Regions from separate parts of the Sedimentibacter sp. B4 genome, predicted to be linked through region 3. Evidence: riboswitches for the same ligand, from Rfam matches in the RefSeq annotation. Region 3 holds a riboswitch; each other region holds the start of a gene.

Region 1 (5,993 bases), on a different contig from region 3:
GAGTTGAAGAAAATGAGACGCTTAAGGAAACTGCCTTGCGCGAGGTATTTGAGGAAACCAGGGCAAAAGTTACCACCATTAAATATCTTGGAAAAATCAATTATGAATTTAACAGAACCAGCTACATGGACAGGGTTCATATAAATAAAGAAGTTCACTGGTATTTGATGATGGCACGGAACATGAATTGCACCGCACAGAAAAATGAAGGATTTGTAGAAGCTAAATACCTTCCTTTTGAGAGATCATTGATAATTGCAAGATACGACGATGAAAGAAAAATTATTAAAAAAGCTGTTGAAGATATAAAATTTCATTGCTACAAATAAGGTGATAATATGACTTTTTCTTCTAAAATTAAGGATGAGCTGTCAAGAACAGAAATAAACAGCGACATAGCAGCACAGGCAGAAATCTCAGCTTTAGTGAGAACAATGGGTTATATTAGCTTTAAGGGTTTTAACAAGATCGAAGTGGAATTTTCAACAGAAAATGCTGCGGTAGCAAGAAGAATTTTCAAGCTTCTTAAGATTGCGTACGGAATTTCCACTCAGGTAAGCGTGGAAAAAACCAACAGGCTTAAAAAACATAATAATTACATCATAAATATTGAAAATAAGCTAGCCAGAAAGTTTTTACTGGACACAAGGATCGCCGACAAGGAAGACTTCAACATAATGGCATTTGACTACGGCGTTCCTGAAGAATTGATTAAAAATGACCTGTGCAGAAGAGCTTACATAAAAGGTTCTTTCATGGGATGCGGTTCCATAAGCGACCCTGAAAAATCCTATCATGCTGAGTTTGTCAGCAGCAGGGAAGAACAAAGCAAGGGGATTTGCAGTCTTCTTGAAAGCTACGACATAGGTGCAAAAGTAATTTACAGGAAAAACAACTATGTAACTTACATAAAGGAAAGCGAACAAATTTCAGATCTTCTGGCGCTCATGGGCGCTAACAAGGCAGTGCTTGACTTTGAAAATGTAAGAGCAGTAAAAGAAACACGCAACCAAATCAACAGGGTAATAAACTGTGAAACTGCTAATCTTGATAAGATAGTAGACACATCCATGAGGCAGATTAACAGCATTAAGATTTTGAAAAAGCACAAAGCTATTGATAATCTTCCCGACCATTTGCGTGAACTTGCATACTTAAGACTGAAACACAGCAATGCAAGCTTAAAGGAACTTGGAGAAATGCTAAATCCACCCCTTGGAAAATCAGGTGTGAATCATAGATTAAGAAAAATTGAGGAAATTGCTGAAGATTTAATGAAGCATGAGAAAAGAGGTGTAGAAGATGAGATCACAAAAAGTAATATTAAAAAATAAGATAGGACTGCATGCTAGACCGGCAGCTATATTTGTGAAGAAAGCTAGAAATTTTGACAGTGAGATTATTATTAAAAAAGGAATCCAGGAAGCTAATGGAAAAAGCATTATTAGCATAATGGCTTTAGGAGCTATGAAAGGTGATGAACTTATTATCATTACTAAAGGTTCTGATGAAGACAAATGCATAGCTGAATTGTCAAACTTATTGGAATTCATGGAAGAAGAAGAATAAAGTATAAAAAGAGGGTGTAAACCTCTCAGTTGATGACAAAGTCAATTAAACATGTAGGGGAGGACCTCGTGTCCTCCCGCGGGCGGATACAAGATCCGACCCTACAGTTTGCAAAATAGGGTATGTCAATTAGCTGAAGAGGGTGTAAACCCTCTTATTTATTGCGTTAGTCCAACCGCAACGAGTTCCAAATATATTTGTGAATGAGACTGCGTACTCCATAAACCAATTATTAAATAATAAATCATAGGAGATAAAATGGAAAATAAAGTTTTGGCTGTTGTTGACGGCAGAGAAATAAAGGAATCTGACCTTAAAGCCCTTATGGGTAATTTAGGACAAAATGCGGCATATTTCCAAGGTGCTGAAGGAAGAGCAAAGTTAATTGATGAACTTGTTATGCATGAACTGATGTATTCTGATGCTGTTGAAAAGAACTTTGACAAGGATGAAGAATTTTTAGCTGTTATGGAAAACATGAAAAAGTCCATGCTGCAGCAGTATTCCTTAAGAAAAATGTTTAACAGCATTACAGTTTCAGATAAAGAACTTAAAGATTACTACGAAAAACACAAATCAATGTTCAAGACTGAAGAAATGGTTGCAGCAAGCCACATACTTGTTGAAACTGAAGAACAGGCCAATGAAATTCTTGAAGACATAACAGATGGCTTGAAATTTGAAGAAGCTGCAGAGAAATTTTCAAGCTGCCCTTCAAAACAAAATGGTGGTGCTCTGGGACAGTTCGGAAGAGGACAAATGGTAAAAGAATTTGAAGATGCTGCATTCTCAATGCAGGTTGGAGAAATAAGCGAACCTGTTAAGACACAGTTTGGATACCACATAATTAAACTTACAGAACACATACCTGCAAGAAATTCAGAATTTGAAGAAGTTTATCAGGAAGTTAAAGAAGGTTTCTTTGTAGAAAAGCAAGAGAAAGTATACATGGATAAAAAAGCTGAACTTACAGGCAAGTACGAAGTTTATATAATGGAATAACTTAAAATTTGTAATCGACAAAGCCCTATGGGGCTTTGTTATTTAATTCAAGTAAATTGTTAACACACTGGCAAGTCTGTGAATAAAATTCTTTTAAAACCTTACACTTGTTAACAACTTTATAAATTTTGTTGCAAATCAGTAAAAGTTTAGAACTTAGCAAAAAAAATGTTGCAAATCTAAACTCCTTGTGTTAATATAATTAAGCGATATGCGGATGTGGCGGAATTGGCAGACGCGCACGGTTCAGGTCCGTGTGGGTAACTCCATGCAGGTTCAAGTCCTGTCATCCGTACCAATATATTGAAAAAGCAATCTTATAAAATGAGATTGTTTTTTTTATGCACACTCTAAGAAACTATAGTTTGCTCTTTATCTAGAGTGGGATTATATTTGTTGACAATATAAAGATCTTAATATATAATTTAGGCAAATTGAATATTTGTGTTGTGGTAACATAAGTTTTAATAGGGAAAACAGTAAAAGCTGTTACAGCCCCCGCTACTGTGAAAGGTGATAATTTTCAATGCCACTGTGCGTATGCATGGGAAGGTGAATATTAGTTGAACCGAAAGTCAGGAGACCTGCCATAATACTTATTTATAGATTTTCGGGAGGATTATCATATAATAATTAAAATTGTTATTGTAAATTATTATGTTTATTTAAACTTCCGAAAACTTCGGAAGTTTTTTTATTGTCTGAATTATAATCAGGAGATATTGCTAGTTGTTTGCCAGTAATAACTATAAACCAGAATTAAAGGATTTCCAGTTGATTTTAGAAACAATTCAACTAATATTGAAAATAATAAAATCATTACCAAAAGAGGTTATGAGAAAAAGAGGTGAGCATGGAAGTAGCGGTAATAGGATTTAATCATAATTTATCACCTATTAAAATAAGAGAAAAAGTTTTTTTTACTGAAGCTAAAAAGATTGAAGCAACTACTATATTATTAGATAAAAATATTGATGAAATAATTATTTTGTCAACTTGCAACAGAAGTGAAATATATGTAGTATCAGACAATATAGAAAGGGCTGTTCATATTGTTAAAGAATTTTACATATCTTTTTTTAACGATAAAACGATTGATGAATATATTTTTTCAAAAATTAATGATGAAGCTGTTAAACATATTTTTCAGGTATGTGCCGGGTTTGATTCAATTGTAATAGGTGAAGATCAAATACTTGGACAGGTTAAAGAAGCTTTGACTACGGCAATGGCGTTAAATGGCAGCAGTAAAATATTAAATAAATTATTTAGAGAGGCAATTACTACTGCAAAAAAAATTAAAACAAAAGCAAAGATATCTGAAAATCCACTATCAATTAGTTATATTGGCGTAAAAAAACTTAGGGAGAATATCAAGGATTTGTCAAATAAAAAAATTCTTGTTATTGGGATTGGAAAAATGGGTATTCTGGCTTTAACTCACCTAAGAGAGAACAAGACTGGTCAAATATTCATCTGCAACAGAAACAAGTGCAAGTCCATAGAAATATGGGAAAAATTTAAAGACGTAGAAGTAGTGGAATACGAAAATTTGAAAAATATAATCAATGAAGTAGACATTATCATAAGTGCAACCTCATCCCCTCATGTAATCATAAAAGAAGAGGACATGAAAAAGAATAGAGGTAAATCTTTATATATTCTTGATTTAGCAATGCCAAGGGATATTGATGAAAATATAAAAAACATTCCAAACATTTTATTGTATGATGTGGACTCGTTAAAAACAGAATCTGAAGAAAATAAAATTATGAGAGAAACTCTTTTAAATGAAAACTTAAGTTTTATTGACGAATGCATTGATGAATTTAACATATGGAAAAGCAGTTTAAAAGCAGACAAGGTATTAGAATCAATGTATATAAAATGCAGCAATATAAAAGAAGACACTGTTTCATACATTTACCGAAAGACAAATTTAAGTGTAAAAGATAAAAAAATAATTGATAAAATGATAGAATCATCGCTTAAAAGACTTATGAGAGAAGCAGTTATAACACTAAAAGATACAAGGGAGGAAAAAAAGCTAAATGAGTATGTAAAAGTGCTCAATGAACTTTTTGGATTTTAATGCGCTATTATCCTATATGTATTGATACATTAAATAAAAAAATACTAGTTGTGGGCGGAGGAAACGTCTCATATTTAAAGCTGAAAGACCTTGCAAAGACTGAGGCTCATATAGACGTTGTTTCAGAAAAGTTTTTAAAGGAAGTTGAAGATCTGAATAATATCAATAGAAATATTATTCTAATAAAAGAAAACATTGAAAACTTTGAATTATCAGATGATTATCACATGGTTTTTATCTGTACTGACAATCATGAGTTGAACATTGAAATCTGCAAATATTTTAAAGATAAAAAATCCTTGGTCATGGTTGCTGACAATAGTGAGAAATCAGATTTTATTACTTCGGCAATTTTACATAAAGATAATATAACAGTATCGGTAAATACACAGGGCAAAAGCCCGACAGCTGCAAAACTAATATTAAATGAGACTGGTAAAATCCTTAATGAAGAATTCACAGAAAAAATAAGCTTGCTGTGCGAAATAAGAGAGCAGTTAAAAATGAAAAATAACGAAGGATTAAATATTGGAAATATAAAATCTACCATGGATTCATTAATATGTAAAAATAACTCGGATTTGAAAATATTTTTAAATGATATTGAGGATTCAGTCAGTCAGGAGAACTAAATGAAAATAAAAGTGGGAACAAGAGGCAGCAATTTAGCTTTAATTCAGACAAACTTAGTAATTAAAGAACTGAAAGAAAATAACCCTCACTTGGAATTTGAAATAAAAGTAATAAAGACCAAGGGAGATATAATACTAAATGTACCTCTTCATAAATTTAACGATAACGGAATATTTTCAAAGGAAATAGAAACTGCATTGCTTAATAAAGAGATTGACTTAGCCGTTCATTCAATGAAAGACATGCCGTCTAGGCATACAAAAGGTCTTACATTTGGTTCAGTGCCCAAAGGAGAAGATCCCAGGGATGTTATAGTTTCAAATAAAATTATTAACTCTTTATCGGACTTAGAAGGATGCTTAATTGGAACAGGAAGCGTAAGAAGGGACGTCCAGCTTAAAAAATTCATTAAAAATATAGAAGTTAAAAGTATCAGAGGAAACATTGAAAGCAGAATGAACAAAATCGAAACAGAAAATCTTGATGGTGTAATGCTTGCAGCAGCAGGATTAAAAAGAGCAAACTATGAAAGCAGGATAAGCTGTTACTTGGATCCAAAGTTGTTTATACCATCCCCTTGCCAAGGAATTTTAGCTCTTCAAATAAGAGAAGAAGATGAAGAAATAAAAAACATACTAAAAACCATTGAACATTATGAAACTTCAATTAGAGCAAAGGCAGAAAGAGCATTCTTAAA
Region 2 (5,993 bases), on a different contig from region 3:
TGAAGGTGCAACATTCATTTCAGCTCTTGTGTTACGGATGCTTCTTACTGCTTCCATTATGAATTCCATATTAGCTTCAGCCTTTTCAAAGTTTTCATTTTCTGAAGCCTTCGGCCAATCAGCTTTTATTAACCTTGAAGAAGTCTCAGGCAGGAATGACCATATTTCTTCAGTTATGAAAGGCATGAAAGGATGAAGGAGTTTCAGCATGTCTTTTAAAACTTTTATGAGAACAAACCTTGCTGTGTCTTTGTCTGTTCCTTCATCTGCGTAAAGTCTCGGCTTAACTATTTCAATGTACCAGTCGCAGTATTCATTCCAGATGAAGTCATAAACTCTCTGAGCAGCCATTCCAAGCTCAAATTTATCAAGGTTATCTGTAACTTCCTTTGCTGCCTTGTTCATTCTGGAAATAATCCATTTGTCTTCTGTCTTGTAGTTTGCTTTTGCAGTTTCTTCATCTATTAAATCGCCATCAATGTTCATGAGAACAAATCTTGATGCATTCCAAAGCTTGTTTGCAAAATTACGGCTTGATTCCAGCCTGTCATTGTTAAAGCGTGTATCATTTCCAGGTGAAATTCCTGTCATGAGCATGAATCTCAAAGCGTCTGCTCCGAACTGGCCAACAACTTCCAATGGGTCGATGCCGTTACCAAGAGACTTGCTCATTTTTCTTCCTTCAGCATCTCTTACGAGACCGTGAATAAATACATTTTTAAAAGGAGATTCTCCTGTCATTTCAAGGGCTGAAAATACCATACGAACAACCCAGAAGAATATTATGTCATAACCTGTTACAAGTACATCTGTTGGATAGAAATATTTGAAATCTTCTGTCTGGTTTGGCCAGCCCAATGTTGAGAATGGCCATAGACCTGATGAAAACCATGTGTCAAGAACGTCTTCGTCCTGCTTGATGTTTGTGCTGCCGCATTTAGTACATTTATGAGGAGCATCCTTTTGAACCATTATTTCTCCGCATTCCTGGCAGTAGTATGCCGGAATTCTGTGACCCCACCACAATTGTCTTGAAATGCACCAGTCTCTTATGTTTTCAAGCCAGTGAGTGTAAATTTTTGTAAAACGTTCAGGAACAAATTCAACTTCCTTGTTGTCTCCTGCTTTTAATGCAGGTTCAGCAAGAGGTTTCATCTTAACAAACCACTGGTCTGAAACTCTTGGTTCAACTATGTTGTGGCATCTGTAGCATGTTCCTACGTTGTGATCAGTACTTTCTGTTTTTACCATGAATCCATTTTCTTCAAGTTCCTTTACAAATTCCTTTCTGCATGTAAAACGGTCCATTCCTTTGTATTTTCCGGCTTCTTCATTCATTGTTCCGTCTTCGTTCATGCAGTTGATTTGTTCAAGATTGTGTCTAAGCCCAATTTCAAAGTCGTTAGGGTCGTGGCATGGAGTTATTTTAAGCGCTCCGGTTCCCTTTTCCATGTCAGGATACTCATCTCCTATTATTGGAATTTCTCTTCCAACAAGAGGAACTATAACCTTTTTGCCAATGAGGTGTTTGTATCTTTCATCATCAGGATGAGCTGCTATGGCAACATCTCCGAATATTGTTTCAGGTCTTGTTGTTGCTACAACAAAGTATTCGTCAGGATTTTCAACATATGGATATTTTACATAGTAGTATTTTCCCGGAATGTCCTCATGCTCAACCTCTGCATCTGACAAAGTAGTGTGACAGTCAGGACACCAGTTTATTATTCTGTTTCCTTTATATATGAGTCCTTTTTCATAAAGCTTAATGAAAAATTCAACTACAGCCTCGTTGCAGCCTTCATCCATGGTGAATCTTTCTCTGGACCAGTCGCATGAATTTCCAAGCTTCTTAACCTGCTGAACAATTCTTCCGCCGTATTCTTCTTTCCACTTCCATGCACGTTTTAAGAATTCTTCTCTTCCTATTTCTTCTTTTGTCTTGCCTTCATCTTTTTTAAGTCTTTCAACAACCTTTACTTCAGTTGCAATGCTGGCATGGTCAGATCCCGGAAGCCATAAAGCTTCATAACCCTGCATTCTTTTCCATCTTGTTAAAACGTCCTGCAAAGTCATGTCCAGTGCATGCCCCATGTGAAGCTGTCCTGTTATGTTTGGAGGCGGCATCACAATTGTAAATGGTTTTTTGTCTTTGTTAACTTCTGCTCTGAAGCAGTTTTCTTCCATCCAAATATCATAAATCTTATCTTCAAATTCTTTTGGATTGTACTTGCTTGGTATATTCGTTGTCATAACTAGTTCCTTTCCTTATATTAATATTAGTTTTATTTTTTGTGCTGGTTCTTGTTGCGTCTGTGCGGCCAATGGTCTGACATATCGCTGTCTCATTCATCAATAATTCTTTCAACACTGCTTGATTGAATCAACACAGCGCAGTTTCGTTCACCAAATTATTTGCTCCTCACGTCGCATAATTTTCGCAGTTTCATTCTTAAATTTGTCTGCTCACTGCCGCTCGCACAAATTTAGAATTCATTGCGGTTGAATTACCAACAATTTATTTCTCCCTACGGTCGAATAAATTGGGTAAATCATACGGAACTCATTGTGTCTGACCTACCACCAATTCTTGCTTCGCTATCGCTCGCAACAATTGGGTTAGGGCATACAAAAAGCGGGTGTTCTTATCCTAAAAGGACGAGAAAACCCGCGGTACCACCTAATTTCCATTTCTGGCTCTTAATTTTATAACGGCAACCCGTTTAATCTTACTGTTGTTTCAGATTAAATGCTCCAAAGCTACCTTCAGTCCACATGTTCTTATGAAATCTTTCAACCCATGGATTTCACTCTCTGTAAAGTTTATGAACCTACTCCTCTTCTTCATAGCAAAATATTTAATTACTTACCATAATATTAAAAATATGTTCTTTTGTCAATAACTATTTAAGCTTTTTGTATGCGTAAATTCATTTTTTCCAATCAATCTTCAATTGACAAAAATGCTTAATTATAATATACTCTACTCAATTAAACATCTTTCGATATTGGTGCGCGCAAGCGATAATAGGGAATTAGGTTAAAATCCTAAACAGTCCTGCTGCCGTGATGAGAGAGCGATTTTTATGCACATGCAACCACTGGATTCTTCTGGGAAGGTAAAAAATTGCTATGACCTCTGAGTCGGAAAACCTGCCAGTATTATTTGCGTAAATACCGCAAATGCTATGCTTTCCAGGAAGAAAAGCGATAGCAAAATAAATTGGATATTCACTCCAGCTGGTTGTGGTAATTTACGTTTCGTTTATTCGGAACGTTTTTTTATTGCAAAGGTGTTTAAAATAAACCGGAGGATTATTATGAAAAAGAAATTATTTACAATGGCATCAATACTTTTGATAGTCGCATCAATGACGGGATGTTCCAAATATCTGGCTCCTGAAAAAAAAGTGCAGGAACCAACAAACAAAACAGAACAGCAAACTCCAGATAAAGAGTCAAATGAACTAAGTCTCCCTACAACAGACAGGGCAGGCAATGAAATAACAATTCCTGAAGAAGTAAACAAAATAATATCCATGTCCCCTTCAAATACAGAAATTATTGTAGCATTGGGTTACGGAGACAAACTAATTGCAGTTGACAAATATTCCAAAGACATAGAAGGAATACCCGCAGATCTGCCTCTATTTGACATAATGAAGCCTGATGTTGAACAGCTCGTTGCCCTTGAACCTGACCTCGTTATTGCATCAGGAATGAGCAAGAGTGATGGAAGCGATCCTTTCAAGCCTGTGAAAGACTTAGGAATTTGTTTGGCATACATACCTTCAAGCGACAGCATGGAAGGAATATACGAAGACATAATGTTCCTGGCTAAATCCCTGAAGAATGAAGAAAAAGGAACAGAACTTGTTGAGGGAATGAAGACAGAAATAGCTAAAATCACTGAACTTTCTTCAAAAATAACAGAAAAGAAATCAGTTTATTTTGAAATAGCTGCTGCACCAAATCTGTACAGCTTTGGAAGCGGAGTATTCTTAAATGAAATGATTGAACTTATCGGTGCAGAAAATATATTTGCTGATCAGGAAAAATGGATTTCCGTATCAGATGAATCTGTTGTAGCAGCAGATCCGGACATAATACTTACAAATGTCAGCTACATTGAAAATCCAACTGAAGAAATAAAATCAAGAGCTGGATGGGATAACATGACTGCTGTTAAAAACAATGATGTTTATTACATCGACAATTCAGCAAGCTCTCTATCAAACCACAATGTTGTTAAAGCATTGAAGGAAATGGCAGAAGATGTGTATCCGGAAGTATTTAAAAAATGAAAACTAAAATAAAAGTAATTTTGTCCATCATTATATGCATAATAGTAATCATGATGGGCATCGGCTTAGGGAGCATTTATGTTCCCGGAAGCCACATTATTAATATAATAGCCGGCAAAACATTTGGATTACCACTTAATCCGGATGTGAAGGAAGTTTCCGTTTCAATTGTATGGAATCTGAGACTGCCAAGAACAATACTTGCATTTCTTGTGGGAGGAGCACTGGCTGTGAGCGGAACTGTAATGCAGTCAGTACTTAAAAATCCTCTTGCATCATCATATACACTTGGGGTTTCTTCAGGAGCATCACTGGGTGCGGCATTTGTTATAGTCACAGGATTTTCCATACCTTTTCTTGGACCATTCACATTACCGGCAGTGGGATTAACATTCGGGTTGGTCACTGTTTTTTCGGCAGTGAAGTTTGCATCAAAAATGGACAAAAACCTGGAAAACAATACCATAATCCTGGTGGGTATGGTGTTTTCTCTATTTGTCAATGCAATTCTTACGCTTTTGACTTCCATGGCAAAGGAGCACCTTGAGCAGCTTACATTCTGGCAGATGGGAAGTTTTGCACTGAAGGACTGGTCCAATGCTTTAATATTGTTCCCCATTGTGCTGGTTGGAATAATTGTAATAGAAAGTTATTCAAAGGAACTGGACATAATGACTTTCGGTGAGGAGCAAGCCTTCACCATGGGTGTTGATGTTCAGAAAGTAAAGTGGATTCTTCTTGGACTTTCTGCTGCTCTCACAGGAAGCGCAATTTCATTTGTGGGAGTCATAGGTTTCATTGACTTGATTGCACCTCATGTTGTAAGGAAGATTTTCGGTTCTTCTCACAAGACAGTAATTCCCATGTCAATGCTTTTTGGAGGAGCATTCATGGTTCTGTGTGATCTGACTGCAAGAACAATTATATCGCCGTCTGAGCTGCCTGTGGGCGCAATAACTGCGCTTGTAGGAGCACCGTTTTTTGCATATATTTATTTTTCCAAAAGAAAGGAGCTGTAAATGCTTACTTTAAAAAATGTTTCTGCAGGCTATAACGGATTTGATGTTATTTCAGACATATCACTGGATGTCATGGAAGGCGAAAACCTGTGCATTTTAGGACCCAACGGCTGTGGAAAAACAACTCTTATTAAGACAATATCAGGGCTGATTCCTCATATGGGAACTATTGAAATAGACGGAATAAATATTTCTGACATGAAAAGAACGGAAGTTGCCGAAAAAATAGCAGTCATGAGCCAGATATCAACAATATATTTTTCATACACCATTTATGAAACAGTTCTTTTGGGAAGATATCTGCACATGAAGGGACGTACATTCAAGGAACCTTCCTTAAGGGACAGGGAATATGCCGACAAATGCCTGAAGGCAGTTGGACTTTACAGCATGAAAAACAAGCAGATAAGCACATTGTCAGGAGGCCAGCTTCAAAGGGTGTACCTCGCCCGGACATTGGCCCAGGAACCAAATGTTATACTTCTTGACGAACCTACAAACCATCTTGATTTGAAACATCAGGCAGAGCTTGTGGATTTCCTCAGAGATTGGTCAAAAGAAGAAGGTCACACAGTAATAGGAGTTTTTCATGATTTGAACCTTGCCATGAAGCTTGCTGACAACGTACTGTTGCTGGATAAGGGAAAAATTGCAGCTTACGGCAAGACAA
Region 3 (5,993 bases):
TTTTTTGATTTTGAAATCCATGCGTTTGTTATTTCAACATGTTCAAATTTGAACTTTTCCATGCACCTTATGGCTTCATTGACGCTTTCAAGGGCTATGGCATTTATAACAACATTTGCAGTTTTATTTTTTTTCAAAACTTCACAGATTATTTTTTCAAGATTTCCTCCGCTTCCCCCTATGAACACACAGTCAGGGCTTGGAAGATTTTCAAGACAGTCAGGAGCCAGTCCCTTTACTATATCTATGTTGTATGCTTTGAATTTTTCTTTGTTTTTTTTAATTAAACTTATGGCTTCTTCATTTTTTTCAATGGCATAAAGCTGACCAAAGCTGAGCTTAAGAGCAGTTTCAATTGAAACGGAGCCTGTTCCTGCGCCAATATCATAGACTGTTGAACTGTTTTTTATGTTAAGCTTTCCTATGGATATAGTTCTTACTTCGCTTTTGGTCATGGGAATATTTCCTGTTATAAACTCATCATCCCCTATGCTTCGCATTCCAATGTTTATATCAAGAGCTTCACGGTTTTCTACCAACATTGCACTAAGGCTGTCAAAATTCATCAGGGATAAATTGAATGCTGTATCTGTAATGATTTTTTCGTTTGGGTATGATAAATTTTCACCTACAGTGACATTTACATGACCCAATCCTTTAGTGCAAAGAACTTTGCATATTTCACCGGGACCAAATTCTCCACCAGTTAAAAAGAATGTTTTTTTGCTGAACATTACAGCAGCTGCAATGTTAATGTCTCTTCCGTGAGCGCTTTGATGCTTAACATCGTCCCATGAAATATTTAATTTAGAACACAAATACTGCATGGAACTGATTGAAGGAATATTTTCAACTGTTACTTCATGGCCTTTCAGAAGATTTTCAGTTTATTTTTTTTGACAAACTGTAAAATCCTGAATCTCCAGACACAAGCAAACTGAAAACTCTGCACTTTGAATGTTTTATATAATCTATAATATCCTGAGTGCATATGCTTTCAAACATTTCTTTATGTAAAAACTCAAAGCTTTCAAGCATTCTCCTGGCGCCTATGAGGCAGTCTGCTTCTTCAATTGCTCCCTTTGCTGCGGAATGAATGTAATTGTTGCTGCCAATACCTAATCCAACAATATTTAATTTTTTCATGTTAGCCTGCCTGTTCCATGATCGTTTTTTTAAAAAAGTTCATTATTTCATCCAGTGTTAATCCGTCTTCATATTGCTTCCTTATTACAAGGCATTTTGCTCCCGTGTTCACACATGACTGAACCTTTTCGTCAAATCCTCCGGAATCTGAGCTTTCCTTTGTTACAAGGAACTTTGCATTTGTGCTTTTTATCATTGCAGCATTAAGTTCCGTGCTGAATGGTCCCTGCATGCATATTATATTTTTGTTCTCATATCCAAGCTCAATGCATCTTTTAAGTGAACTTTCCATAGGAAGAATCCTCACATAAATTCTTTCACTATAATTTTCAACTGCCGTGAACTTGTCAAGATCCTTGCTGCCGGTAGCAAGCAAAATGTTTCCTTCTTTATTTTTAAGATAATCAATGCATTCCGAGAAAGACTGAAAATAAATGCAGTCTTTGTTTTCAATTGAATTTCTTATTACTCTCATATATCTTGTGCCGCTTACAAGTGTTGCCTTCACAATATTGTGAGATACAAGCCGTGCAAATGGATGAGTTGCATCCACCACCCAGTCATATTTTTTTTCAAGAAAAAGATTTACCATTTCTTTTTCATCAATGCGCTTTTGATATACAGAAATGTTATTTATATTTTTCAAAAACTGCTGCCCGTACTCTGTTGCAATGAATAAGTCTGTCTTTATGTTGTTTTCAGACAAAAATTCTGCAAGTTTTCTTCCTTCTGTGGTTCCTCCGAAAATACAGATATTCATCTCTAATTTTCTGCCTTTCTGAATTCATGTGTAAAAGAAGGATTGTACAATTCACTTCTTTTGTAGTCATTTCCCAAGAAGTTTCCAACAAGAATAAGGGCTGTCTTCGTTATGTTGTTTGTTTTCATAATTTCAGGAAGAGTTGCAACGGTAGCATGAAATATTTTTTCATCAGGCCATGTTGCTTTGTAAACAACTGCAACTGGCGTACTGGGTTCATATCCGCCCATAATCAGTTCGTCCGAAAGCTTTTCAGAAAGTCCTGAGCTCAGGAACAAAACCATGGTTGATTTATGGGAAGCCAGTGACCTTATTTTTTCTCTATCCGGCACTGGAGTCCTACCCTCCATACGGGTAATAATAACGGTCTGACTTACATCCGGAAGAGTGTATTCAGCATTTAAAGAAGCTGCTGCTCCAAAAAACGAACTTACTCCCGGAACAACTTCAAATTCAATATGAAGCTCTTTTAAAATATCAATTTGTTCTCGTATTGCCCCATAAATGCTTGGATCTCCGGTGTGAAGCCTCACAGTGTCTTTATTTTCTTTTTCAGCGGTCTTTATAACATCTATTACTTCTTCAAGAGTCATGTTTGCACTGTTATAAATCTGGCAATTATCCCTTGTGTATTTTAAAAGTTCAGGATTTACCAGTGAGCCTGCATATATTACTACATCTGCTCTCTGCAATAAATTGTGCCCCTTTAATGTAATTAAATCTGCGGCTCCAGGGCCTGCTCCAACAAAATGTACCATGATTTCTCCTTAATTTAATATGCCTTTGTCGTTTGAATAAATTATGAGTTTTGTTTTAACGGTGTTGTTTACACGCTTATTTATGTAATATTCAGCTTTTTCGCTTATTTTCTGCAATACAAGCTTTTCTATATTTTCTCTTTCAAGTATTGATAAAGCATGTTCTGTTGTGGCGCTTGATAAAATTTCATTTATTGCAGAGCTTCCTGCACCGTACAAGGCTGCGTAACATGCAATAACTTCCATCCTGAAATCACCGTTATGAGAATGTGTATTGAGCATTCCTCCGGCTACCTTAACCATCTTGCCTATGTGCCCTACAATGAGAACTTCCTTGAAACCAAGCTCCACAGAAAAATCCAGCACCTCTCCTAAGTAATTGCTGAACTTAAGACTGTTTTCTCCTCGTATTCCCAAAGTGCTGTCTATAAATTTCTCAGCGTAATTTCCAGGAAAAGCAAGAAGTCTTAGATAGCCCTTTTCTCTTATTACTTTCATCTCTATTTTCAAACTGTCAACAAGAGCTTTCTCACTCATGGGTTCAACTATTCCTGTTGTTCCAAGTATGGATATGCCTCCAATTATTCCAAGCTGAGGATTGAATGTTTTCAAGGCTTTTTCTTCACCTTCCGGAACGTATACTGTTACGCTCATTCCTCCCCTGTACTTGTACTCGTTTGAAATTCTCTTAAGATTTTCAGTTATCATTTTTCTAGGAACAGAATTTATGGCTGCCTCGCCAACTTGGCAGTCAAGTCCCTTTTGAGTAACCCTTCCTACTCCCTGCCCCCCATAAATATTTATTTTTCCTGTGTCATCAAGGCTCACTTTAGCATAAATTTCAATGCCGTCAGTTATATCCGGATCATCGCCGCTGTCTTTCGTGACGCTGCAGCTTACCCCTTGAACATCAAAACATGGATTTTTTATGTCCATGAAAATTGTTTCTCCTAAGGGCAATCTCACTTGCACATTGTCAACTGTCTTCCCTGTGAGAAGCATAATTGCCGCAGCAGATGAAGCAGCTGCTGCACATGTTCCGGTTGTATATCCGCACCTTAATTTTTTACCGTCTTTTATAATATAATCCCTCATAATATCACCCTGAGACTATATACTTTGTTTAAATTATTCCAAAATAAAAAATCTTCCAATTTCTTGGAAGACATGTATGTGCAGTAAATATACTCTAACATTTAAGATAATCCTCCCGAAAATCTTCAAATCAAAATTTGGCAGGTCTCCTGACTATCGGTTCATCTAAAGCTCACCTTCCCGTTTATCACAGTGGTTTTGAGCCTTATCACCTTTCACAGTAGCGGGGGCTGTAACAGATTTTACTGTTTTCCCTTTTAAAACTATAGTTACCAAACTTTAATATTTAGTTGAGCTCATTATATATTAAAAAATACATATTGTCAAATGAGATTATAGTAATAATAAATTTTCAGTCTTCATAATCTTAAATAAGAAAATGTTTTGGAGGATATATGGAAGAATTATTTAAAAAAGTAAATATAGTATTTTCAATTGCTTTGATAATCACAGCCTTGCTGATATTATTTTCAAATATAGGAATTACCAGCGAAACAATCAACGGAACAAGTGAAAAACTGGATAAAATAAAAATTCTCATAGATCCAGGTCACGGGGGCATCGATCAGGGTGCAAGCGGAAGCCTTCATATAGGAGAAGCCCCCATTAATCTTGAAATATCTAAAAAACTCATGACATTTCTTGAAGGAAGCGGTTTTGAAGTTGAAATGACAAGATATGATGATACGGGTCTTTATTCATCAGCATCAGATACAATCAGAGATAAGAAAAACGAAGATTTGAAAAACAGAGTGAGCACCATAAACAATTCAAATGCTGATATAGTTGTTTCCATACATTTAAATGCATTTCCACAAAAACAATATTACGGTTCTCATGTTTTTTACCAAAAAAACAATGAGTACGGAAAAACAGCAGCCTTTATTTTACAGGACAGTCTGAAAACAATCCTTGATCCAGAAAACCAGCGAGTTCCACAAATTAAACAAGATATAAAAATAATGGATGATACAAAAAACACTGTTTTATTAATTGAATGTGGATTTTTATCCAATCCAGCTGAAGAACAAAATCTTGTATCTGATGAATACCAGGAAAAAACAGCCTGGGCAATATATACAGGACTTATGAAATATTTCAATGAAATTTAACAGTCATTAAGTAAACACAAAGTAAACACATTTTTTCATTTTGTCGAAAAGATGTGTTTTTTTTGTATAATATTGATAAAAATATGAAAATTTCTTAATTAAATTGTTGAAAATATGCGAAATGTGTATTATACTGAAAGCGTGTAGTATAACATTTGGAGGAATAATATGAATTTTGATGAAGTGGAGTATTTTTTAGCCAATATAAAATCTGTCTTGTCGTGTAAAATTATTTCTGATGCAAACAACAATATAAGCGAAATACATGTGCTGTCTGACAGCAGTAGACATTCAAAGCAAATATCACGTGATATCAGAACTGCTTTGTTGTCTCATTTTAATTTAGATGTGGATTATAAAATTATAAGTGTTGCACAAATCAATAAAAACATTTCAATCAACACTGATTTCAGGCTGTTGTATGACGGTTACACAAATGAAACTTCTTCTGACAGAATAAAAATAAACACAAAGCTTTCCTGGGATGAAAAAGAATATACAGGACAAGCTGAAGGAATTAAAACAGAAAAAAACACACTCATGGTTGCTGCTTTATCTACACTGGATTCTATAAAAAAAGCCATTGACCTTGACTGCTTCATTGTAGAAGACATACAGACTGCCAAAGTTGCAGGCAAAGACGTAATGGTAGCAGCAATAACTCAAATAGACCACGGGAAGGAAAATGTTCTCATCGGTTCCTCCATAGTTACAACAAACAAAATTGATTCTACAATAAAGGCAACATTAAATGCTATAAACAGAAAAATCTGTTTGTATATAAAAGAATGATCGGGCTGACTAAAATATTTCAAAACTAGCGTAGCGGATCCTTCCTGTTCTAATAGCGAACTGAGCAGAGACTGACTGTCGGAGGATTCCCATGAAAAAATTAATGCCTATAATAGCTTCTTTAGTATCTTTGGTATTGGCTGCAGGCGCAAGCATCAGCTGGCTATAAAAATTAATTGATCATTTGTCAGCCCTTCATTATATAGAAATATAGAGGTTAAAAAATGGTAGATGGTGTAAGTACAATGAATAATAATCTAGAAAAACAAAAAATTAATATAAAATTATATGTATACATAACATTGTTAGCAGCCATTGCTATAATGTTAT
Region 4 (5,993 bases), on a different contig from region 3:
CTTTGGGGGTCAAATATAATTTTCTTTAATTTTTGTATATCTTCCAGAATGAAATCAATTAATTCCACACCTGATTTATTTTGGATGTTTTGTTTCAATTCTTTTAAAGATGATTGACTGCTTATTATCAACTCCTGTACAATTTTCGGATCATCAACTTTCGAGTGAAAATCTTCCGGCAATCTGTCTTTATTGTTATTAACAGAACTCAGCTCTTTCTTTTCATCTGTTAGAGACTTTATAAAGTCTTGCTTTATTATGGTCATAAGTGCATCTTTCATAAGAGGATCGTGTTGACCCATGCTGTTTAATAAAGCATCTCTGGTATCAGGTGAAGCCAGAATCTGAGTAACATCAACGAACAGCCTTCCACCGGCTTTATACCTGGGTCCAAAAGATGTTAAACAAAACAAAGATATTCCCAAGGGCTTCAAAGGATCTGTCATCATTTGCTGATGACCGACAGATAGGTATACATGTTTTTCCTTAGTCTTTGCTTCCGGGATGGGATACAAGGTTGTGATCGGTCGGCTCTGAACAATGTAAAATGTTTCATCAGCCAAACACCATTCAATGTCCTGAGGGTAAGCAAAATGTTCTTCAATCATCCTGCCAATATTTTCAAGCTGCAATATCTGATCATCTGTCAGTGCTTGCTTGTTCTGCTGCTCAGGCAAAATCTCCTGTACAAAAATACCACCATCCTTTGAGGAATAAACAGCCATTTTCTTGTTTGATATATTCTTATTGATAATCTTTCCGTCTTGTACCTTGTAGTTGTCAGCATTAACTATCCCGGAGACTAAGGCTTCACCAAGTCCGAAGCTGGCATCAATGGATAAAATCTTTCTGTTAGAGGTAACAGGATCAGCTGTAAACAAAATTCCTGCAGCCTGTGGGAATACCATCTTCTGAACAACCACAGACAAATAGACTTTGCTGTGGTCGAAGCCATTTTGAATGCGATAAATTACTGCTCTCTTAGTAAACAGAGAGGCCCAGCATATGCTGATATGCTTTATGATTGAATCCTTTCCCATAATGTTAAGATACGTGTTCTGCTGGCCTGCAAAGGAAGCTGTGGGCAAATCCTCTGCCGTTGCGCTTGAACGTACTGCATATGCATTTTCTTCTCCAAAACTTAAGAGAACGCTGGTGATTTCTTCTTCAATTTCTTCTGGGATGACTGCATCTTCTATGAGCCTTCGAATCTCAGCACTGATTTTATTGATTTTATCCCTGTCTTCTAATTTTAGAAGCGATAACCGATCAAGCAGTTCCTTAATAGACGGCGTTTCTCCAATGATTCTTTTAAATGCATCAGTAGAAACACAAAAACCCTCTGGCACGCGTATGCCTTCAGTCCTGGATAGTTCCCCAAGGTTTGCTCCCTTACCACCAACAGACATGATTTTTGTTTTGTCAATATCCTTAAACCCAAGAACATATGAACTCATATGACTACCTCCTTTGGCCTTACTATTGATATTTTGATTGTCCTCCATAAAACTATATTAGAGTATTGAATATTTTTTAACACTAATTTTACTAGCTATTCATTGTATTATTGCCTCTTGCTTCTGCAATAATCCCCATTATAGCATTATCAAAAAATAACAAACAGACTACACTTATATTTTTTTATATGTTATAATTAAAGTGGAGATAATTAAAAATTATGTACGAAATGTTGCGAGTTCTAGACATAAAAAAATACCATTAATATTTTCAATAAATATTTAATGGTATTTTACTAAAGAAAATTAGATTTTTAATTGGTCACTGAGAACCGTCCCCTATGACTTCCCTATGACTTATTTATACCCTTAGTGAGCCACGAAAGCCTCTGACACCATAGTAAGATTCTGCTCCATTGTGATACACAAAAACAGTGTCATAGCGGCGATCACAAAACAATGCTCCACCGAGTTTCCTGATATTTTCAGGTGTTCTGATCCAGCTTGACGTCTTAACATCAAAACTGCCAAGTTTCTGCAACTCCCTGTATTGTTCCTCAGTTAACAACTCAATACCCATATCATCAGCCATATCAACAGCATTATTTTCAGGTTTATGTTCTTTCCTTGACTCAAGTGCCTCACGGTCGTAACATATACTTCTGCGGCCTTTTGGGCTTTCTGCTGAGCAATCATAAAAAATGTATTCATCCGTATTTTTATCATGACCAACTACATCCGGTTCACCGCCGGTTCTTTCCATTTCATAAAGTGACCAGAGATTTTCAGAATAAATTTCAAGTTTTTCTTGCACCTTTGACCATTCAATACTCCTATGGCGTTTCATATTTTTTTCAAAACGCACTTTTAATGTGCTTAGCAGTTCTTGGTGCTGTTCCGGTGACAATTTTATTTTATTGCTGACTTTATCTATATTTGTCATGCCGATTTCTCCTCATTAATTTAAATTTATTAAGTTATATCTTCATATACTGATTATACCCAATAAATACATTAGAAATCACCACACCTTTATAAGAGTTAAAAATCTCCTGTACTTACACCCGAAGTTTCAAATGTAGCCATTTCATCAGCAATTTTCAAAGCTGCTTCAACCATTGGAAACATAAGTGCTGCACCTGTGCCTTCTCCTAATCTCATGTTTAAAAATAATCTTGGCTCAATACCAATGTGTTTTAAAGCTATTAATTCACCTTTTTCTTCTGAAGAATGAGAAGATATCATATATTCAATGGAAAAAGGATTTAGTTTTGCAGCTACAAGAGCTGCTGCAGAAGAAATGATGCCATCTAATATTGTTGGTACTTCTTGTTTTGCTGCTTCTAAAATTGCACCTGCCATTGCAGCAATTTCTAATCCGCCTATTTTAGACAATACATCTATTGGGTCATCAGGATTAGGATTATTTATATTAATCGCTTTTTTTATTATCACATGTTTATGTTTTAGAGCATCATTTTTCAAACCTGTTCCGCTGCCTGTAGCTTCTTCAACACTGCAGCCTGTGAAAACTGTAATTAAAGCTGCACTTGGAGTTGTATTTCCGATTCCAACTTCTCCTGTTGCTAAAATGTTTTTTCCAGACTCAATTACATTTGATGCAACCATAGCACCAGTCAATAAGCTTCTAAGAGCTTCTTCTCTTGTCATGGCTGGGCCTTCTGCAATATTATCTGTTCCGTTTTTTATGCGGTTAGCCATAAGTTCTGGTGGATTAATAGGACGAGATATACCTAAATCGGTACATACAAGGTCTGCTCCTGCATGATTAGTCAACACATTGATTCCACCGCCTCCACTTAAGTAACTGTTGAACAATTGTGCAGTTATTTCCTGTGGAGCTGCGCTAACCCCTTCCTTTACAACACCATGGTCTCCGGCCATTAATAGAACTGCCTTTCCCTTAATTTCAGGATATGCAGTTCGTTGTATTCCTGCCAGCTGAACAGCAATGTCCTCAAGCACTCCAAGACTCCTGGTAGGTTTTATCTTACCATCAAGTCTCTCCTGCATTTCTTTAGCTGAGTTAAAATCAGTCTTTTTAATACCTGATATGATTTCATTTAGTCTCAGCTCCAGTTCTTTTTCACTCATGTTCTTAATGTTTAAATGTTTGCAAAATCCATTGTTCATTTTTACTCCTCCAATTAATAAAAAAATAAAGTCCCGCCATAATAATATATGGTCGGGACTTTTCCGTCATCACGATGCTTTCAGTAAATGAAAGACTTTTTCTTCCCAGGCAGGTCTCCTGACTCAGACTCAAGCATCCTTTTGCCCCTTCCCGGCATATGCCAGTGGTACGGCAAAGGACTCATCTTCACAGTGTTGGGTACGTAACGGACTCTCACCGTCTTCCCTATTCTCCCTAATGGGCACCTGAGATTGATATTTAATTAATTCAATTTTAATATAAAATTTGCACCAAGTCAAACAAATATTAGATCATAGAATTTTACAATTTATTTTTATGTAATATAGACATTAGTAAACTAATATATATATTATCCTCATTGAACAATGAGGATTGAGAGGACATAATGGACAGCATTTAGGGTTTGATTAATTCCTTTGTTATCAATGATAATGATATATACAGTGACTTTATCATATTCTTCGTAAGTGACAATTGAGGAGTACCTTCTTTTAACTTTTCCTGTGCTTTTTCGCACTTGCTGATTGTTGAGGTTATAGGTGGAATTGCTTTTTCTAAATCTTCTTTGGAGAAATTATCTTCTAAAGAATCACCTAACTCTCTTGATATTAATGACGATGATATGTATAGAGCTTTAACCCTATTCCTGGTAAGAGTTGCCTGAGGAGTACCTTCTTTAAATTTAGGCTGTACTTTCTCGGACCTCCTAATCATAGAGGCAATTGTTGGAATAGCTTTTTCCAGCTCCTCTTTTGTGAAACCATCCATAAAATTCTCCTTTAAAAATACTATTTTCAAGCTCCAGAAGAGCCATTTTCATGTGGATACCACCTTCATACCTACAAGCCTGCCATTTGTTCCACTCGTTATTTCCTTGCCAACTCTTTTTTCTTTTTTGGTGCATAATCCAGCATTTGTGGTATTGCACCTCCTGCAATTGCCCAGAGATAAAGACTTGCCACTGTACCGTAAGGCGAATAGCGTTTTTTGTACTTCTCAAACTTTTTTCTGTCAATGTTTCTGTGATGATAAAGCATCCGCATACCACGGTGAATTGCCAGGTCTCCAAAGCTCACTACATCAGGACGCTGTAAACAAAATATCATAATCATTTCAGCAGTCCATACACCAATACCTTTCAAAGAGGAAAGTTTTTTGATAATCTCTTCATCTGACAGATCATTAAGCGTATTAACGTCAAACTCTTTATTTCTTACCTTATCTGCAAAGTCTTTGATATACTCTGCTTTTTTGAACGTCATACCAAGTTTTTGCAGTTCATTTAATTCAAGAAAATAAATATTGTCAGCATTGATATCTCCAATTCTATCTCTTAGCCTCTGCCATATGGTCACTTGGGCCCGGGTGGATATTTGTTGGCCGATAATGTGATGAACTATGGACGAAAACATGTCATTGTCAACTGCCCTGTATATATGTCCAATCTGATCAATTGCCGCCCCAAGCAGTTTGTCACGGCTTTTTAAGAATTCAATTTCCTTGTTGTCGTACTCAAAATACAAAACTTCACCTCCTTGCTTCCAGCGGTCATAGGGGACGGTTCTCTCTGTCCATTTAGAACCGTCCCTTATGACTCCCTATGACTATTTTGAATTTTGAATAATGGATTTTTCCATAAGCTCTAAAGTCTCAATATACTCTGGCTTAAGCTTTTGATACAAATTTTGTCTGCATGCTTTTGCTTCTTCCGGCTTACTTTTTCTTCCCTTAGTTTTAATAACATCATACCAGTATAATTTATGATTATTATAGTATACGTCAAAATCAACCAACCTCTTACCATCAACTGAATATTCCAGCGCCATTAAAATCATTTTAATTTCCTGCGGGGTTAAAAATGTAAACAACCTCACCTGATATGTCAAGACTGAGTACAGAAGCACAGCATGGTCCTTAGTCCAGCTTTCTCCTAAAATCATCCCTATTTCCAGTTTAGACATTATAAACATGAGTCTGTCATAGTGTTCCTTATATTTTCCATAAGAATCATATATATTAATTCTAAGCTCATACCACTGACTGTCATTTAAGTTTTGAGTAATATACCTCAGTCCTTCTACCCTCAGTCTTCCATGAACTTCAGTGATCGGATGCGGAATTAAAAGTTTTGTATTCAGGAAATCAGATGACGAAATTGTATCGCTGATTGACTTATTGGTAAAAGCTAAGATAGTATCATCTTTTTCTCCTATCCTAATGCCGTCTATCCAATCAACCTCCTTACCATCAAAAACAATCTTTAGTTGATCAATTAATTTTTGTTCATTGCCAGCTATACGCATAACTATTGATGAAGGACCCATGTCGATCTTTTGTAAAAGATTACATGCATGACTGTT

What was found. Region 3 has a riboswitch for cobalamin ahead of cbiD (cobalt-precorrin-5B (C(1))-methyltransferase CbiD). Riboswitches for the same ligand answer to the same signal wherever they lie in the genome.
Region 1: another riboswitch for cobalamin. It lies ahead of hemA (glutamyl-tRNA reductase); the one in region 3 lies ahead of cbiD (cobalt-precorrin-5B (C(1))-methyltransferase CbiD).
Region 2: another riboswitch for cobalamin. It lies ahead of BN358_RS21180 (ABC transporter substrate-binding protein); the one in region 3 lies ahead of cbiD (cobalt-precorrin-5B (C(1))-methyltransferase CbiD).
Region 4: another riboswitch for cobalamin. It lies ahead of cobT (nicotinate-nucleotide--dimethylbenzimidazole phosphoribosyltransferase); the one in region 3 lies ahead of cbiD (cobalt-precorrin-5B (C(1))-methyltransferase CbiD).

The regions. Positions count from the first base shown of each region.
Region 1 is NZ_CANG01000034.1:44,842-50,834, reverse strand. It holds gene BN358_RS06250 (NUDIX hydrolase) at 1-329, shown strand, start outside; gene whiA (DNA-binding protein WhiA) at 339-1,334, shown strand; gene BN358_RS06240 (HPr family phosphocarrier protein) at 1,303-1,569, shown strand; gene BN358_RS06235 (peptidylprolyl isomerase) at 1,828-2,571, shown strand; tRNA gene BN358_RS06230 (tRNA-Leu) at 2,785-2,869, shown strand; cobalamin riboswitch at 3,005-3,178, shown strand; gene hemA (glutamyl-tRNA reductase) at 3,425-4,663, shown strand; gene BN358_RS06220 (bifunctional precorrin-2 dehydrogenase/sirohydrochlorin ferrochelatase) at 4,663-5,295, shown strand; gene hemC (hydroxymethylbilane synthase) at 5,296-5,993, shown strand, end outside.
Region 2 is NZ_CANG01000963.1:20,797-26,789, forward strand. It holds gene BN358_RS21175 (valine--tRNA ligase) at 1-2,253, opposite strand, end outside; T-box leader at 2,652-2,857, opposite strand; cobalamin riboswitch at 2,993-3,176, shown strand; gene BN358_RS21180 (ABC transporter substrate-binding protein) at 3,321-4,304, shown strand; gene BN358_RS21185 (iron ABC transporter permease) at 4,301-5,323, shown strand; gene BN358_RS21190 (ABC transporter ATP-binding protein) at 5,324-5,993, shown strand, end outside.
Region 3 is NZ_CANG01000029.1:18,525-24,517, forward strand. It holds gene cbiT (precorrin-6Y C5,15-methyltransferase (decarboxylating) subunit CbiT) at 1-875, opposite strand, end outside; gene BN358_RS22760 (hypothetical protein) at 883-1,146, opposite strand; gene cobK (precorrin-6A reductase) at 1,148-1,906, opposite strand; gene cobM (precorrin-4 C(11)-methyltransferase) at 1,909-2,664, opposite strand; gene cbiD (cobalt-precorrin-5B (C(1))-methyltransferase CbiD) at 2,674-3,759, opposite strand; cobalamin riboswitch at 3,881-4,051, opposite strand; gene BN358_RS04885 (N-acetylmuramoyl-L-alanine amidase) at 4,155-4,871, shown strand; gene BN358_RS04890 (hypothetical protein) at 5,040-5,663, shown strand; gene BN358_RS04895 (HD domain-containing phosphohydrolase) at 5,888-5,993, shown strand, end outside.
Region 4 is NZ_CANG01000038.1:64,633-70,625, forward strand. It holds gene ppsA (phosphoenolpyruvate synthase) at 1-1,457, opposite strand, end outside; gene BN358_RS07505 (DUF4256 domain-containing protein) at 1,819-2,400, opposite strand; gene cobT (nicotinate-nucleotide--dimethylbenzimidazole phosphoribosyltransferase) at 2,499-3,611, opposite strand; cobalamin riboswitch at 3,702-3,876, opposite strand; gene BN358_RS07515 (hypothetical protein) at 4,030-4,401, opposite strand; gene BN358_RS07520 (DNA-3-methyladenine glycosylase) at 4,500-5,156, opposite strand; gene BN358_RS07525 (hypothetical protein) at 5,238-5,993, opposite strand, start outside.